2 regions of the Brevundimonas pondensis genome follow, and region 2 is predicted to be linked to the other one. Evidence: predicted binding sites of a transcription regulator. Region 2 holds the regulator's gene; the other holds the start of a gene.
The links. The regulator LexA, encoded in region 2, represses DNA repair genes until DNA is damaged. The targets are predictions, from matches to a motif close to ATGTTCNCNANNTGTTCT.

Region 1 (7,851 bases), 120 kb from region 2:
GACCATCTCGGTCGATCAGGCGCGCGACCTGCCGGGTTTCTTCGCCAAGAGCCCGTCACAGGCCGACTATCGCGTGGCGATCATCGACGCCGCCGACGACCTGAACGTCAATGCCGCCAATGCATTGTTGAAAATTCTTGAGGAACCGCCTGAGCGCGGCGTCCTGCTGCTGGTGACCCATGCGCCGGGTCGGTTGCTGGCCACGATCCGCTCGCGGTGTCGTCGTCTCAGCTTCCCGATCTGGACACCGGATCAGTTGGAAAGCCTGGTGCGCAATCGCACAGGCGCGGACCCTGATGACGCGCGTCTGGCCGCCGACATGGCCGGCGGATCGCCGGGCGCGGCCCTGGCTCTGGCGTCCGGCGCCATGCAGGAAGTCGACGCCCTGGCGCGCAACTGGGTGTTCGGCGACGCCGTGGATCGCGCCGAGCAGTTGGCGGTCGCGGACGGTTTTCGCGGCGCCGAGGGTCAGGTCCGGTTCGAGGCCCTGATGGACCGGCTGATCGCGGCGGTGAAGGCCCGGGCGCTGGAGGCGCCGGCGGGGCAGGGCGCGCGCTGGGCCGAGCTGTGGACCCGTCTGGCCGAATTGCCTGACCGCACGGCGTCTATCAATCTGGACCGCGCCGACGTTCTGGCCGGCGCCCTGGCCGACATCGCCCGTACCAAGGCCCTGAGATGATTATCGACAGTCACGTCAACCTGCACGCCCCCCAGTTCGACGAGGACCGCGACGCCGTCATCGCTCGCGCCCGCGAGGCCGGGGTGCGTCTGATGGTCGAGATTTCGGACAAGCTGTCGACCTTCGAGGCCACGCACGCCCTGGCCATGGCCCATGACGACATCTGGTGCACGGTCGGCGCGCACCCGCACGAGGCCAAGGACCATGTCGAGCTGACGGCTAACGAACTGGTCGCCCTGGCCCAGCGACCGCGCGTCATCGGCATCGGCGAATGCGGTCTGGACTTCCACTACGATCTCAGCCCTCGCGACGAGCAGGCGGCGGTCTTCCGTCAGCACATCGACGCCGCCCGTCGCACCGGCCTGCCGCTGGTGGTGCATACCCGCGAAGCCGACGACGTCATGGCGTCGATCCTGCGCGAGGAACACGCCACGGGATCGTTCAAGCTGCTGATGCACTGCTACACTAGCGGTTTGGAACTGGCTGAAACAGCAGCGGAACTTGGCGCCTGGTTCTCCGTTTCCGGCATCGCCACCTTCAAGGCGGCGGAAGACGTGCGCGAGGTCATTCGCCGGATGCCTGAAGACCGGATCATCGTCGAAACCGACTGCCCCTATCTGGCGCCCATCCCGCATCGCGGGCGTCGCAACGAACCAGCCTATGTGGGACTGGTGCTGCAGAAGCTGGCGGAAGTCCGGGGCTGGACGCCTGAAGAAGCCGATCGACGCACGACCGACGCCTTCTTCGCCCTGTTCGACCGTATTCCTCGGCCCGCCGAATGAGCAGGCCGGGCGAACTGGAGATCGTCATTCTCGGTTGCGGCTCGTCCGGCGGCGTGCCGCGCGGCGATGGTGACTGGGGCGACTGCGATCCTGAGGAGCCCAGGAATCGTCGTACCCGCTGCTCCATGCTGGCGCGGCGTTACGGCCCGGACGGAACCACCAGCATCCTGATCGACACTTCACCGGACCTGAGGCAGCAGGCGCTGATGGCGGGCGTCACTCATGTCGATGGTGTTCTCTATACCCACGATCATGCGGATCAGACCCATGGGATCGATGATCTGAGAGTCTTCGCCACGCGGACACGGCGGAGAATAACCGCCTGGATGGACTCTGCGACACACTCGGCGCTCACGAAGAGGTTCGACTACATCTTCGAAAGTCACCATGGCTACCCGGCTATACTGGAAGCCCGGCACATTCCACCACATGGTGTGCCGTGGAGCGTGGAGGGGCGCGGAGGGACCATTCCGGTCGTGACCTTCGACCAGCGCCACGGCCCGATCCGCTCGGTCGGCTACCGGCTCGGAGGCGTCGCTTACTCCAGCGATGTCTCGGATCTGGACCAATCCGCCCTGCAAACCGTAAGTGGCGCTGACCTGTGGGTTCTGGACGCACTGCGTTACGCGCCACACCCAACCCATGCGCATCTGGACAAGGCGTTGGACTGGATTGCTCGAGCAAACGTTAAGCGGGCGCTTTTGACCAACCTCCACATTGATATGGATTACAATGCTTTGCGCAGGGCGCTTCCCGACAACGTCGAGGTTGCGTTTGATGGCTGGAAAGATCGACTGCCCCTGAACTCATCGCCATCATGAACACAGCGGTTAGGGACGACGTTAAAAATTCGCCTAAGATATATTATGCGAAGCGAACACGAGTTGGCTAGTGTTGCACCATTCCTAGCACCATAGCTCGAAGCCCCACTGCGCAGCCCCGCTCTTTTCGATCCTCATGGTTCCGGCCCGATAGTCTCCGCCATCATCGGCTGACCTTCCGCATTCGCGCTTTCCGCACATGGCTGACTCGTTCGGCGATCCGTCTGCCAGGATGCTGCATCCCGAACTACGTAAACTCCAGTCTCAATGCGGCCTCGCTTGACACCCCCCTGAGCGCCGAGCGTATATGGAACATATGCGGAACATTTATTCTCAGCCTGACGCTCTGGCGGCGCTGAAGACTCGCCTGGAGGCCCTGGATCGGGCCGGCGGTCGTCGCGTCGGCGCGGGCGTGCGCGCGGGAAGCGACGACGCCTTCGCGCCGCTGGCTACGGGTGTTCTGCATGATCTCTACGCCGCAACACCCGCCGACGCGGTGACGGTCAACGCCTTCGGGCTGGGCATGGCGCTGCGGGCGGCGGCGGGGCGGCCCATCGTCTGGGGCCTGCATGAGATGATGGCCCAGGAGGCGGGAGGGCCGCACGGTCCGGGCCTGCATGAGATGGGCTTGTCGCCGTGCGACCTGTTGCTGGTGCGCACACGCGACGTGCAGACCCTGTTGGCCGTGGGCGAAGAAGCCCTGCGCAGTCCCGCCGTGGGCGCCGTGCTGTTGAGCGCCTGGGGCGAGGCTAGGGCCTTCAGCCTGACGGCCAGCCGGCGACTGGCGCTGGCGGCCGAGACGGGCGGTACGACCCTGTTCCTGGCGCGGGCGGGCGCCCTGCCCTGCCCCAGCGCGGCCGAGACCCGCTGGTCGGTGGCGTCCTGGGCTTCAGAACCTCTGGAAGGCGGAGCGCCGGGGCGGCCGTCTTTTTCGGCGACCCTGCTGCGGCGGCGCGGCGGCGGGGCGACCGGGACCTGGATCATGGAGTGGGATCGTGAACAGCGAACCTTCCGTCCGCCCGCGCCGCTATCTGGCGGCCTGGTTCCCCTGGCTGCCCAGCGACCGGCTGCGGCGGCAGGAGCGGTGGGACGACACGCTGCCTGAGGATGCGCCACCCGTCGTCCTGGCTGAAAAGATCAAGGGCGCGCTACGGCTGGCCGCTGTCGATCCGGCGGCGGCGCGGGCGGGGTTGACCCCCGGCCTGGCCCTGGCCGATGCAAGAGCGCGGACCCCCGCCCTGCGCGTCGTCGCCCATCGACCGGACCTCGACGACGCCCTGCTGGGACGGGTGCTGGAGGATTTCGGCCGCTTCACCCCCATGATCGCGCTGGACCCTCCGCATGGCCTGATATTGGACGTGACCGGCTGCGCCCACCTGTTCGGCGGAGAGACAGGCCTGATGCGGACGGTCCAGGCGCGGGCCGAACGCGCCGGACTCAAAATCCGGTGCGCCCTGGCCGGAACGCCCCAGATTGCTCGCGCCCTGGCCCGCTTCGCCCCCGGCGGCCGGTTCGAGCCCGGCCAGGATCGCGCCGCCGCGCGCCGCCTGCCGGTCGCCGCCCTGGAGCTTTCGGACAAGGAGGACGAGGCCCTGCGCCGTCTGGGCCTGAAACGGCTGGCCGATCTGGACGACCGGCCCCGCGCGCCCCTGGCCGCCCGTTTCGGCGCCGACTTCCCGACCCGACTGGCGCGGGTTCTGGGCGACGAGGACATGCGCATCACCCCGCATCGTCCGCCCGCCCCCGTGGTGGTCGACCGCGTCTTCTTCGAACCGATCTCCGCGCCCGAGGACGTGGAGCGGGTCCTGTCCGACCTGCTGGTCGAGACCATGGACCGGCTGGATCAGGCGGGCCTGGGCGGCCGCGCCTTCGAGGCCGCCTTCTATCGCGTGGACGGCGAGACGCGCCGCGTCGTCGTTCGCACCGGCCGCCCGACCCGCGACGCCCCCGCGACCCTGCGGCTGTTCCGCGAGCGGATGGCGGCCCTGGCCGCCCCGCTGGACCCCGGCTTCGGCTTCGACCAGATGCGAATGTCCGTGCCCTGGACCCAGGTCCTGGCGCCGACCCAGCAAGGCCTGGAACGCGAGACGCCCGGCGAGGAGGCCTTCAGCCGCCTGATCGATCGGCTGACCGCGCGTCTAGGACCGGAGGCCGTGCTGCGCTTCGAACCCTTCGCCTCGCACATTCCCGAACGCGCGGCGCGACTGGTCCCGGCCGCCGCCCGTCATGGCGACGAGACCTGGCCCGACCTCGATCCCGACGATCCGCCCTTGCGGCCGCTTCAGATGTTCGACCCGCCCCAACCGGTCGAAACCCTGGCCGAGGTCCCCGACGGCTATCCGCTGAAGTTCCGCTGGCGCCGCGTCCTGCACGAGGTGACGCGCGCCGAAGGGCCCGAGCGGATCAGCGGCGAATGGTGGCGCGCGCCGAACCAGCGCACCCGCGACTACTACCGGGTCGAAGATCGGGACGGCCGTCGCTTCTGGCTGTTCCGCCAGGGCCTCTATGGCGAAACGCTCGAGCCGCGCTGGTTCATCCACGGCCTGTTCGCATGAGGAGGCTCGACCCTTGCGGGGCCTACGCCGAACTGGCGACGGCCAGCAACTTCTCCTTCCTGCGCGGCGCCTCGCATCCCAAGGACCTGGTGCTGACGGCGATCCAGCGCGGCCACGCCGGGCTGGGGCTGGCCGACCGCAACACCGTGGCGGGCGTGGTGCGGGCCTGGAGCGCGTTGAAGGAGATTCGCGTCGAGGGTCTGGCCCCGCCGGACAGGATGCGCGACGGCGGCAGTCCCGGCGAGATCGCCTTCATCGAGGACCCGCTCAATGATCCGGACCTGTCCGAAGAGGTGAAGCGCCGTGCGGCGGACTTCCGCCTGCTGACCGGGGCGCGGCTGGTCTTCAACGACGGGACGCCGGACGTCATCGCCTATCCCGAGACGCGGGCGGGCTGGGGGCGGCTGACGCGTCTGCTGACCCTGGGCAATCGCCGCGCGAAGAAGGGCGAATGCGAGATCGGCCTGCGCGACCTGCTGGCCGATCCGGAGGACCTGCTGCTGATCCTCGTCCCGCCGGACCGGCTGACAGGGCTGGAAGAGGTGCTAGCCCGCATGAACGCGGCGGCGCCGGGCGCGGTCTGGCTGGGCGCCGCCCTGCACAGACGCGGCGACGACCGGCGCCGGCTGGCCCGCCTCAAGGCCATGGCGGAGCGGGTGGAGGTTCCCCTGCTGGCGCTCAACGACGTCCTCTACGCCGCTCCCGACGACCGCGACCTGCAGGACGTCCTGACCTGCATCCGCGAAGGCGCGACCATCGAGACCGCCGGCCGCCGGCTGGAGGCCAACGCCGAGCGCTGGCTGAAGCCCGAGGATGAAATGGCCCGTCTGTTCAAAGACACGCCCGAGGCGGTGACCGAGACGACCGCCTTCCTGTCGCGGGCAAGCTTCGACCTGTCCGAACTCAGCTACCAATACCCGGAAGAGCCGGTCCCGCCGGGCTGGAATCCCCAAGCCTGGTTGGAGAACCTGACAGACCGTCATGCCGCCATGCGCTATCCCGACGGCGTTCCCGACAAGGTTCGGGTCTTGCTGGACAAGGAACTGGCCTTCATCGCCCGCAAGAAGATAGCCCCCTACTTCCTGACCATCTTCGACATCGTCCGCGTGGCGCGAGACAAGCGCATCCTGTGCCAGGGACGAGGCTCGGCGGCGAACTCGGCGGTCTGTTACGTCTTGGGCATCACCTCGGTGGACCCGATGGAATCCGACCTGCTGTTCGAACGCTTCCTATCCGAGGATCGCAACGAACCGCCCGACATCGACGTGGATTTCGAGCACGAGCGGCGCGAGGAGATCATCCAGCATATCTACGAACGCTATGGTCGCCATCGCGCCGGCATCGCCGCCACCGTCATCCATTTCCGCCCGCGTAGCGCCATCCGCGAGGTCGGTAAGGCCCTGGGCCTGACCGAGGACGTCACCGCTCGCCTGGCCGCCAGCCACTGGGGCAGTTGGGGGACCGAGATCGGCGACCATCATGTCGTGCAGGCGGGGTTGGACACGACCAATCCCATGATCGCCCGCGCGGTCGAAATGGCGGTGCGCCTGCTGAACTTCCCGCGCCACCTCAGCCAGCATGTCGGCGGTTTCGTTCTGACCCAGGGTCGTCTGGACGAGATGGTCCCCATCGGCAATGCGGCGATGCCGGACCGCACCTTCATCGAGTGGGACAAGGACGATATCGACGCCCTGCGCCTGATGAAGGTCGATGTGCTGGCGCTCGGCATGCTGACCTGCATCCGCAAAGCTTTCGACCTGATCCGCGCCCATGAGCACGAGGACTGGGAACTACACACCCTCCCGCGCGAGGACCCGGCCGTCTACAACATGCTGTGCCGGGGCCAGTCCATCGGCGTCTTTCAGGTCGAGAGCCGCGCCCAGATCAACATGCTGCCCCGGCTGCGGCCCCGCTGCCTCTATGACCTCGTCATCCAGGTCGCCATTGTCCGTCCCGGCCCGATCCAGGGTGATATGGTCCATCCCTACCTACGTCGCCGGAACAAGGAGGAGGCGGTCGCCTATTCCTCGCCGTCGCCCGATCACGGCCCGCCCGATGAACTGGAACAGGTGCTGCACAAGACCCTCGGCGTGCCCCTGTTTCAGGAGCAGGCGATGAAGCTGGCCATCGTCGCCGCCGAGTTCAGCGACGGCGAGGCCAACGGCCTGCGCAAGGCCATGGGGACGTTCCGCGGCGACGGCAGTCTGCATACCTATGAAACCCGGATGGTCGGACGGATGGTCGAACGCGGCTATGATCCGGCCTTCGCCCAGCGCTGCTTCGAACAGATCAAGGGTTTCGGCTCCTACGGCTTTCCCGAGAGCCACGCCGCCAGTTTCGCCCGACTGGTCTATGTCTCTTCCTGGATCAAGCACCGCCACCCGGCGGCCTTTACCTGCGCTCTGCTGAACAGCCAGCCCATGGGCTTCTACGCGCCCGCCCAGATCGTGCGCGAAGCGCAGGAGGTCGGCGGGGTCGAGGTGCGCCCTATCGACGTCTCGCACAGCGACTGGGACAACAGTCTGGAGGGGCCGGCGAGCGCCCCCGTCCTGCGTCTGGGCCTGCGCCAGATCGACGGCTTCAAGGAGGACTGGGCCAAGGCTCTGTCGGCGGCGCGGGCCGCGGCGCCCTTCGCCGATGTCGAAACCGTGGCCCGCCGCGCCGAACTGCCCGCCGCCGCCATGCGCAAGCTGGCCGACGCCGACGCCTTCCGCTCCCTGGACCAGGACCGGCGCGAGGCCCTGTGGGCGGTGCGCCGCCTGCCCGACGACGATCCCCTGCCCCTGTTCGCCGCCGCCGAGGCGCGCGAGCGCGGCGCTCGCGAACTGGGCGCAGAGCCCGACGCCCATCTGCCCCTGATGCCGCTGGGCGAGCACGTCGCCGCCGACTACCAGACCGCCCGCCTGTCGCTGAAGGCCCACCCCATGGCCATCCTGCGCCCCGTCTTCGCCGCTGAGCGGGTGCTGAGCTGCGCCGCCACCGAGGCGAAACGCGGCGGCTCCCTGGTGCAGGTC
Region 2 (7,851 bases):
ATCTCGCCGCCCAGCATCTCGATGGCGCGGTTCGAGATCACCTCGTTGGCGTTCATGTTCGACTGGGTGCCCGAACCCGTTTGCCAGACCACCAGAGGGAAGTGGTCGTTCAGCTTGCCCTCGATCACCTCATTGGCGGCGGCGATGATGGCCTCGGCCAGCTTGGGGTCCAGCTTGCCCAGGTCACGGTTGGTCTCGGCGGCGGCGCGCTTGACGATGCCCAGGGCGCGGACGACCGGCAGGGGCATCTTTTCCCAGCCGATCTTGAAGTTGCCGAGCGAGCGCTGCGCCTGCGCGCCCCAGTAACGGTCAGCGGCGACCTCGATGGGGCCGAAGGTGTCGGTTTCAATGCGGACGTTGCTCATCGCAGGCTCGTTCTCAGACGTGGCGGGAAGATGCCGGGCGGTGTAGCACGCGGACACGGCGGGGCAAGGCGGCCCGACCATTGGCTAAGGGATGAGGTGCGCGTGGAAGGCTGGATCGGCACGGGAAAGGTGCGCGGACGCGAGGTCGGCGACGTGGTCGAGATTACCATCGACGGCCTGACCACTCAGGCCAAATACTACAAGCCGCTGGCCTATGAGTTCTTCCGCAAGGAATGGAGCGCGCGCCCGGCCTGGGGCGACTACGTCGTCGAAATCGTTATGGAGCACGTTGGCGACGCCCCGTGGATGGACCTCGACAACCTGGCCAAGGCCCTTTTGGACGCCATCAAGGGCTATCTGTTCCATGATGACAGCCAGGTCGCCCGTCTGCTGGTCGAGCGCCATGAGGGCGAACGTGAGCGGATCACCATCCGGGTGTTTCCGAGGACGTAGGCAAAGAAAAACGCCGGGGCGAAACCCCGGCGTCTCTCATTCTTGCTTCGCCGTGGTCAGAAGGCGCAGCCTTCTCGACCCGACACGGCCATTCTTGATGGGCCGCGGTCAGGAGACGAAGTCTCCTCGACCCGACGCGACCTGATCAGCCGCGCTGTTCGATCGGCACGTAGTCGCGTTGCGTCGGGCCGGTGTAGAGTTGGCGCGGGCGACCGATCTTCTGCGAGGGATCGGCCATCATTTCCTGCCACTGCGAGATCCAGCCCACCGTGCGGGCCAGGGCGAACAGGACGGTGAACATGGTGGTCGGGAAGCCCATCGCCGACAGGGTGATGCCCGAATAGAAGTCGACGTTCGGGAACAGCTTGCGCGAGGTGAAGTACTCGTCCGACAGGGCGACGCGCTCCAGTTCCTTGGCGACCTGGAACAGCGGATCGTTCTCGCGGCCCGTGGCGGCCAGCACTTCGTAGGCCGACTGTTGCATGACCTTGGCGCGCGGATCGTAGTTCTTGTACACGCGGTGGCCGAAGCCCATCAGCTTGTACTTGCGGTCCTTAACGCCTTGAATGAACTCAGGAATACGGTCCGGCGTACCGATTTCCTTGAGCATGTTCAGCGCTTCTTCGTTGGCGCCGCCGTGCGACGGGCCCCACAGGCAGGCGATGCCGGCGGCGATACAGGCGAAGGGGTTGGCGCCCGACGAACCGGCCAGTCGAACGGTCGAGGTCGAGGCGTTCTGCTCGTGGTCGGCGTGCAGGGTGAAGATGCGGTCCATGGCGCGAACCAGGGCCGGATCGACGTGATAGTCCTCGGCCGGGACGGCGAAGCACATGCGCAGGAAGTTCTCGGCGTACGACAGATCGTTGCGCGGCGAGATGAAGGGCTGACCGATGTGGTACTTGTAGGCGCGGGCGGCGATGGTCGGCATCTTCGCGATCAGGCGGATGGCCGAGATGTCGCGCTGCACCGGATCATGGATGTCCAGGCTGTCGTGATAGAAGGCCGACAGGGCGCCGACGGTGCCGACCATGATCGACATGGGGTGGGCGTCGCGGCGGAAGCCTTCGAAGAAACGATCGAACTGGGCGTGCAGCATGGTGTGCCGCGTGATGTTCTCTTCGAACTTCTCGTATTGGGCGGCGGTCGGCAGTTCGCCGTGCAGCAGCAGGTGGCAGACTTCGAGGAAGTTGGACTTCGAGGCCAACTGGTCGATCGGATAGCCGCGGTGCAGCAGAACGCCTTCGTCGCCGTCGATGAAGGTCAGGGCGCTTTCGCAGGCCGCCGTCGAGGTGAAGCCGGGGTCGAAGGTGAAGGCGCCGGTCGCGCCGTACAGCTTGCGGATGTCGATGACGTCCGGTCCGGTGGAGCCCGCGAGGACAGGAAGTTCGACGTTCTTGTCGCCGTAGGTGAAGGTCGCCGTGCCGGCGGGTTTCGCTTGTTCAGTCATCTAGGCCCCTTATTTTTCTTCGGGCCGGGCGCGGGGAGGCGTCCAGCCTGCATGGTTATGGGTGTTCACTTAGTCTGTTGCAGCGCATCATCCAAGCGCCCCAGACCTTCGTCGCGTCCCAGGGCGGCAAGAATTCTCGCAATATCGGGCGACACCGATCCGCCGGTCAGAACGCCGCGCATGGAAGGCCCTATTTTTCCGAAGCCTACGCCTTCTTCTTCGGCGAACGCCTTAAGCTCAGCTTCGAGGGCGAAAACGTCCCAGCTCTGGAAAAGACCGAGTCGTTCACGGAGTCGTGAAATTCTTTCACCGCCTTCGCCGCTCAGCAAACCGTGGGTTTTCTCGTCTAGGACGAGCGGGCGGGCCTTCAGCACGAAGTCGGTTTGAGCGGCCAGTTCGAGGATGGTCTTTGCGCGATCCTTGACGAAGGGCATGGCGCGCAACAGGCGGGCTTCGTCGTCGGGCTGCAGGGCGCGCCCGGCGGCAAGATGGGCGTCCAGCGTCAGCTTGGCCAGGCGATCGTCCTCGGCCAGCCTGATCCAGTGGGCGTTGACGTGGGCCAGCTTGTCGAAGTCGAGACGAGCCGGGGCCTTGCCGATGCCCGACAGGTCGAACCATTCGATCGCCTGTTCGTCGCTGAACAGTTCGTGGTCGCCGTGGGCCCAACCCAGGCGCGCCAGATAGTTGCGCATGGCCTCGGGCAGATAGCCCATCTCGGCGTATTCATGCACCGCTTGCGCGCCGTGGCGCTTGGACAGCTTGGCGCCGTCGGGGCCGTGGATCAGCGGGATGTGGGCGAAGGTCGGGCGGGTCCAGCCCAAGGCGTCGTAGATCAGGCTCTGGCGGGCGGCGTTGTTCAGGTGGTCGTCGCCGCGAATGACGTGGGTCACGCCCATGTCGTGGTCGTCCACCACCACGGCGAGGTTGTAGGTCGGGGCTCCGTCCGAGCGGACGATGACCAGATCGTCCAGCGACGAAGATTCCCAACGCACGCTGCCCTGCACCGCGTCATCGACGACCACGGCCTGATCCAGCGGGCGACGGAAGCGGATGGTGGAGGGCTTGGCCAGGTCGTCGACGGTCGGTTCGCGGTTGCGCCAGGGCGAGACAAAGTCGCGGCCCTCGGCCTTGGCCTGATCGCGCAGGGCGTTGGTTTCGTCGGCGGTCAGGAAGTCGCGGTAGGCGTGGCCCGAGGCCAGCAGTTGCTCGGCGACTTCGCGGTGGCGGTCGGCGCGGGCGAACTGGAAGACGGGCTCTTCGTCGCCGAACAGCTCCAGCCAGGACAGGCCGTCGAAGATGGCCTTCACGGCGTCGTCGGTCGAACGCTCGCGGTCGGTGTCCTCGACACGGATCAGGAACTTGCCGCCCCGGCTCTTGGCGTACAGCCAGTTGAATAACGCGGTTCTCGCCCCGCCGATATGCAGGTAGCCTGTGGGCGAGGGGGCGAAGCGGGTGACGACAGTCGAGGAGGGGGAGGTCATTCAGGAAGGGTCCGTTGCGGAGGCCCTTATACGCCCGCGCGCGCCAAAGCGAAGCCTTGCCGTAAGGGTTCTTGAGGCCCTGCGCGCCGAGGCCGCAGATCAGACGGACCGCTGGCGTTTGTGGGCGCCGGTCTTCTTCGGCGGTGGCTGTGCGATCTATTTCACCCTGACGACCGAACCGGCGGGGTGGCCGCTGATGCTAGCGGCGGTGTTGACCGGCGCAGCGTGGCTGGCGGGGCGGCGATACGGGCTGGCGCGGCGCTGGACCTTGATGCTGCTGATGCTGGCCTGCCTGTGCGGCGGGGCGGCGGTCGCCAAGCTGCGGACCGAGGCGGTCAGCGGGCCGATCGCGCCGGCCTTGGCCGAACCCACCGTGGTCGAGGCCTGGGTCATGGATGTCGATAGTCCCGGCGAGCGCGGCGCACGAATCGTCGTGGCGCCGGTGCGGATCAGAGGACTGGCGGCCGAGGCGACGCCGGTGCGGTTGCGGGCCACCGTGCGAGGCGAGCCGCCGGCGCCGGGGACGGCGGTGCGGCTCTATGGCATTCTGAACCCGCCGCCGTCGCCAGCCAGTCCGGGGGCCTATGACTTCGGTCGCAACGCCTTCTTCCAGGGCATGGGCGGGACCTTGTTCGCCTTGGGCCAGACGCGGCCGACAGTCCTGCCCGAACCGCCGTGGCGGGTGCGGATGGCGATGAAGATCAATGCTGCCCGCTATGCCCTGGCGCAGCGGATCGTGGCGCGGTTGGGCGAGCGGACTGGCGGGATCGCCGCCGCCATGACCACAGGGCACGAGACCTGGATCGGGCGCGAGGATCTGGACGCCATGCGCGATTCCGGGCTGGCGCACATCCTGTCGATCTCGGGCCTGCACATGGCCATTGTCGGGGGCTTTGTCTTCTTTGCGGTGCGGTTGGGCGTCGCGGTCTGGCCGTGGCTGGCGTTGCGGGTGTCGGGCAAGAAGGTGGCGGCGGTCGCGGGTCTGATCGCGGTGGGGACCTATCTGGTGGTGTCGGGCGCGCCGCCACCGGCCGAGCGGGCGGCGATCACCGCCTCCATCGCCTTTGTCGCCATCCTGCTGGACCGGCAGGCGGTGACCATGCACGCCCTGGCGGTGGCGGCCTTTGCGGTGCTGTTGCTGCAGCCCGAGGCCATCGTCACGCCGGGGTTCCAGATGTCGTTCGCAGCGACGGCCGCTCTGGTGGCCTTGGTCGAGGTCTGGCCGCGCCGGATCAAGGAGATTTCCGCACCCTGGCCCATCGTGGCGACGCAGCGGCTGGGAAGCTGGCTGCTGGTCGCCTGTACGGCCAGTCTGGTGGCCGGCATGGCGACGGCGCCGTTCGCCATGCAGCATTTCAACCGCACCGCGGTCTATGGCCTGATCGCCAACCTGGGCACGGCGCCGATCGCGGACTTCATCCTGATGCCGGCCCTGGCGTTGGGCGCGGCGTTGGAGCCGCTGGGGCTGGGCGCGCCCTTCCTGTGGCTGGCGGGCAAGGGCGTTGAGCTGATGCTGGCCATCGGCCACTGGACGGCGGGCCTGCCGGGCGCGGTGCAGGCCATCGCCAGCGCGCCAGCGGCGGCCCTGCCGGTCGCTTTTCTCGGCATCGTTTTCATCTGCCTGTGGCGGGGACGGCTGCGCTGGCTGGGTCTGCCGCTGGCGGCGGCGGTGCTAGTCTGGCCGCGTCCGGCGGCGCCCGATCTATGGATCGGGGATGGCGGGACCAATGCAGCCTGGCGTCAGGCCGAGGCGGCGGTTGTGGTGCGGCCCGGCGTGCGGCAGTTCGCGGCGGACCTGTGGTCGCGGCGGCGGGGACTGGAACTGACGCCGAGGCCGAAGGAGGGCTGGACCTGCAAGCGGTCGTTCTGCGCGCCGGAAACCAGCGAGGCCGGGCCGGTGGCGCTGTGGTGGGGCAAGAAGGCGCCGTCGGTGGAACAGTTGGAAGCCCTGTGCCGTTCGGCGGAGGTCGTCAGCAGCCGCGCTGAATTGCCGTCCTTGCCCGCGTCATGCGCAGGGCGGCTGGTGCTGGACGGCGTGGACTATGGGCGCGGCGGCTCGGTCGAACTTTGGCGTGTCGGCGCGGGATGGAAGGCCGTGTGGGCGGCGGACGTCAGGGGGCAGAGGCCCTGGACGCGGCAGGCCGACCCCGACTTCAGTGATAGCGGCGGATGAGGCCGACCAGCTTGCCCTGAACCGCGACCTGGTCCGAGCCGTAGATCTTGGTCTCGTAATTGCGGTTGGCGGGCTCCAGGGCGATGGAGGCTCCCTTTTTACGCAGGCGCTTTAGGGTGGCCTGTTCGCCCTCGACCAGGGCCACGACGATCTCGCCGGACGAGGCGTCGGCGGTCGATTTGATGATGACCATGTCGCCGTTGAGGATGCCGGCCTCGATCATCGAGTCGCCCTCGATCTCGAGCAGATAGTGTTCGCCCGCGCCCAACATGGTCTCCGGCACCGGATAGCGGGCGGTCTCATGCTCGATGGCGTCGATAGGCGTGCCCGCTGCGATCTTGCCCATCATGGACAGTTCACGCGTGTCGTTGGCCGGTTCGGCCGCCTTGGGACGACCGCCGCCCTCGATCACGCCGGGCTTGAAGCCCGCGTGGCCGCGCGGCGCGCCCGCCGTGGCCTGTTCAGGCAGCTTGGTTACTTCCAGCGCGCGGGCGCGGTGGGCCAGACGGCGGATGAAGCCGCGTTCCTCCAGCGCCGTGATCAGGCGGTGGATGCCCGACTTGGACGCCAGATCCAGCGCCTCCTTCATCTCGTCGAAGGAGGGCGAGACGCCCGTTTCCTGAATCCGCTCGTGAATGAACATCAGGAGTTCGTGCTGCTTCTTGGTGAGCATGGGCGCAAGGCTTCCAGAACAAGGCGTGAACCGTTGAGGATGTTCTGTAAGTGTTCTTGCTGAATGTCAACTCGGCTGCGCTCGACCGGCGTTGTCGCTCAAACCCCAATGGCAGCAGGATTTTCATAAGCGTGAGGGCAGCGGACGTTAGATTCCAAGGATGCTGACCGGCCTGTCTTCATCAGTGCGTTCTTCCAACCAGTCGGCCAACGCCCTGAACAATGCATCTCTAGATGTTGCGTCAGGGAGAACGTCAGCCTCGCTCCGTAGGCGCTTGGCCAAGCGTGCACGGGCGTGGGCATTCAGTTCGAACGTGCCGTATCGATGCCCCGCGGTCCAATCTGGCGCTACGGCGCGGAGATGGGGCTCAACGAGGTCAAAGGCTTCCTCGCTGAGTGCAATACCAGCACCGATTTTCCCAGGCGAGCGCCCGTCGGCGAATTGAATCGTCTCTCCGCCAACAAGCCCAGTGGTAAAAGCGAAGTCATCGGGTTTTGACACGAACGGCCCTCCACCAGACCTGCGCGGCTCGTTCCAAGAAACTAGCTCAACGACAGCAGGGCTTTGGTCGCCGCCTCAACATCCTCCTGACGCATCAGGCTTTCGCCGACGAGGATGGCCTGGGCGTGGGCGTCGGCGACGCGCTGGACGTCGTCGGGGGTGAAGATGCCGCTTTCGGCGACCAGCAGGGCCTTGACGGGGCTGAGCATGGACAGGCGCTCGGTGGCGTCGAGGTCGACCTCGAAGGTGCGTAAGGAGCGGTTGTTGATGCCGACCAGATCGCCGCCCAGTTTGCAGGCGCGGGCCATCTCGGCCTCGTCGTGGGTCTCGATCAGAGCGTCCATGTCGAAGCGCTCGGCCTCGGCCAGCAGGTCGGCGGCCAGGGCGTCGTCCACCATGGCCAGGATGATCAGGATGCAGTCGGCGCCCAGGGCGCGGCTCTCGGCAACCTGCCAGGGATCGACCAGGAAGTCCTTGCGCAGGCAGGGCAGGACGACGGCGTCGCGGGCGGCGGCCAGGAAGGCGTCATCGCCCTGGAAGCTGGGGCCGTCGGTCAGGACCGACAGGCAGGTGGCGCCGCCGCACTCATAGGCTTTTGCGAGGGCGGGCGGGTCGAAGTCGGCGCGGATCAAGCCCTTGGACGGACTGGCCTTCTTGATCTCGGCGATCAGGGCGGGGCGGCCGGTGTCCTCAGAGACGCGTTCCAGGGCGGCGCGGAAACCGCGCGGGGCCGAGGCCTGGGCGGCGAGGGCCTCGAT

Region 1: a site for LexA is predicted at 2,581-2,598, ahead of IFE19_RS08400 (ImuA family protein). Genes of this name have one in related genera too.

The regions. Positions count from the first base shown of each region.
Region 1 covers NZ_CP062006.1:1,679,387-1,687,237, forward strand. Annotated here, with positions in the region: gene IFE19_RS08385 (DNA polymerase III subunit delta') at 1-679, shown strand, start outside; gene IFE19_RS08390 (TatD family hydrolase) at 676-1,461, shown strand; gene IFE19_RS08395 (MBL fold metallo-hydrolase) at 1,458-2,282, shown strand; gene IFE19_RS08400 (ImuA family protein) at 2,599-3,387, shown strand; gene IFE19_RS08405 (Y-family DNA polymerase) at 3,278-4,837, shown strand; gene IFE19_RS08410 (error-prone DNA polymerase) at 4,834-7,851, shown strand, end outside.
Region 2 covers NZ_CP062006.1:1,799,774-1,807,624, reverse strand. Annotated here, with positions in the region: gene fumC (class II fumarate hydratase) at 1-365, opposite strand, end outside; gene IFE19_RS08935 (RusA family crossover junction endodeoxyribonuclease) at 468-818, shown strand; gene gltA (citrate synthase) at 964-2,265, opposite strand; gene gltX (glutamate--tRNA ligase) at 2,331-3,746, opposite strand; gene IFE19_RS08920 (ComEC/Rec2 family competence protein) at 3,865-5,919, shown strand; gene lexA (transcriptional repressor LexA) at 5,900-6,592, opposite strand; gene IFE19_RS08910 (hypothetical protein) at 6,887-7,090, shown strand; gene trpC (indole-3-glycerol phosphate synthase TrpC) at 7,135-7,851, opposite strand, start outside.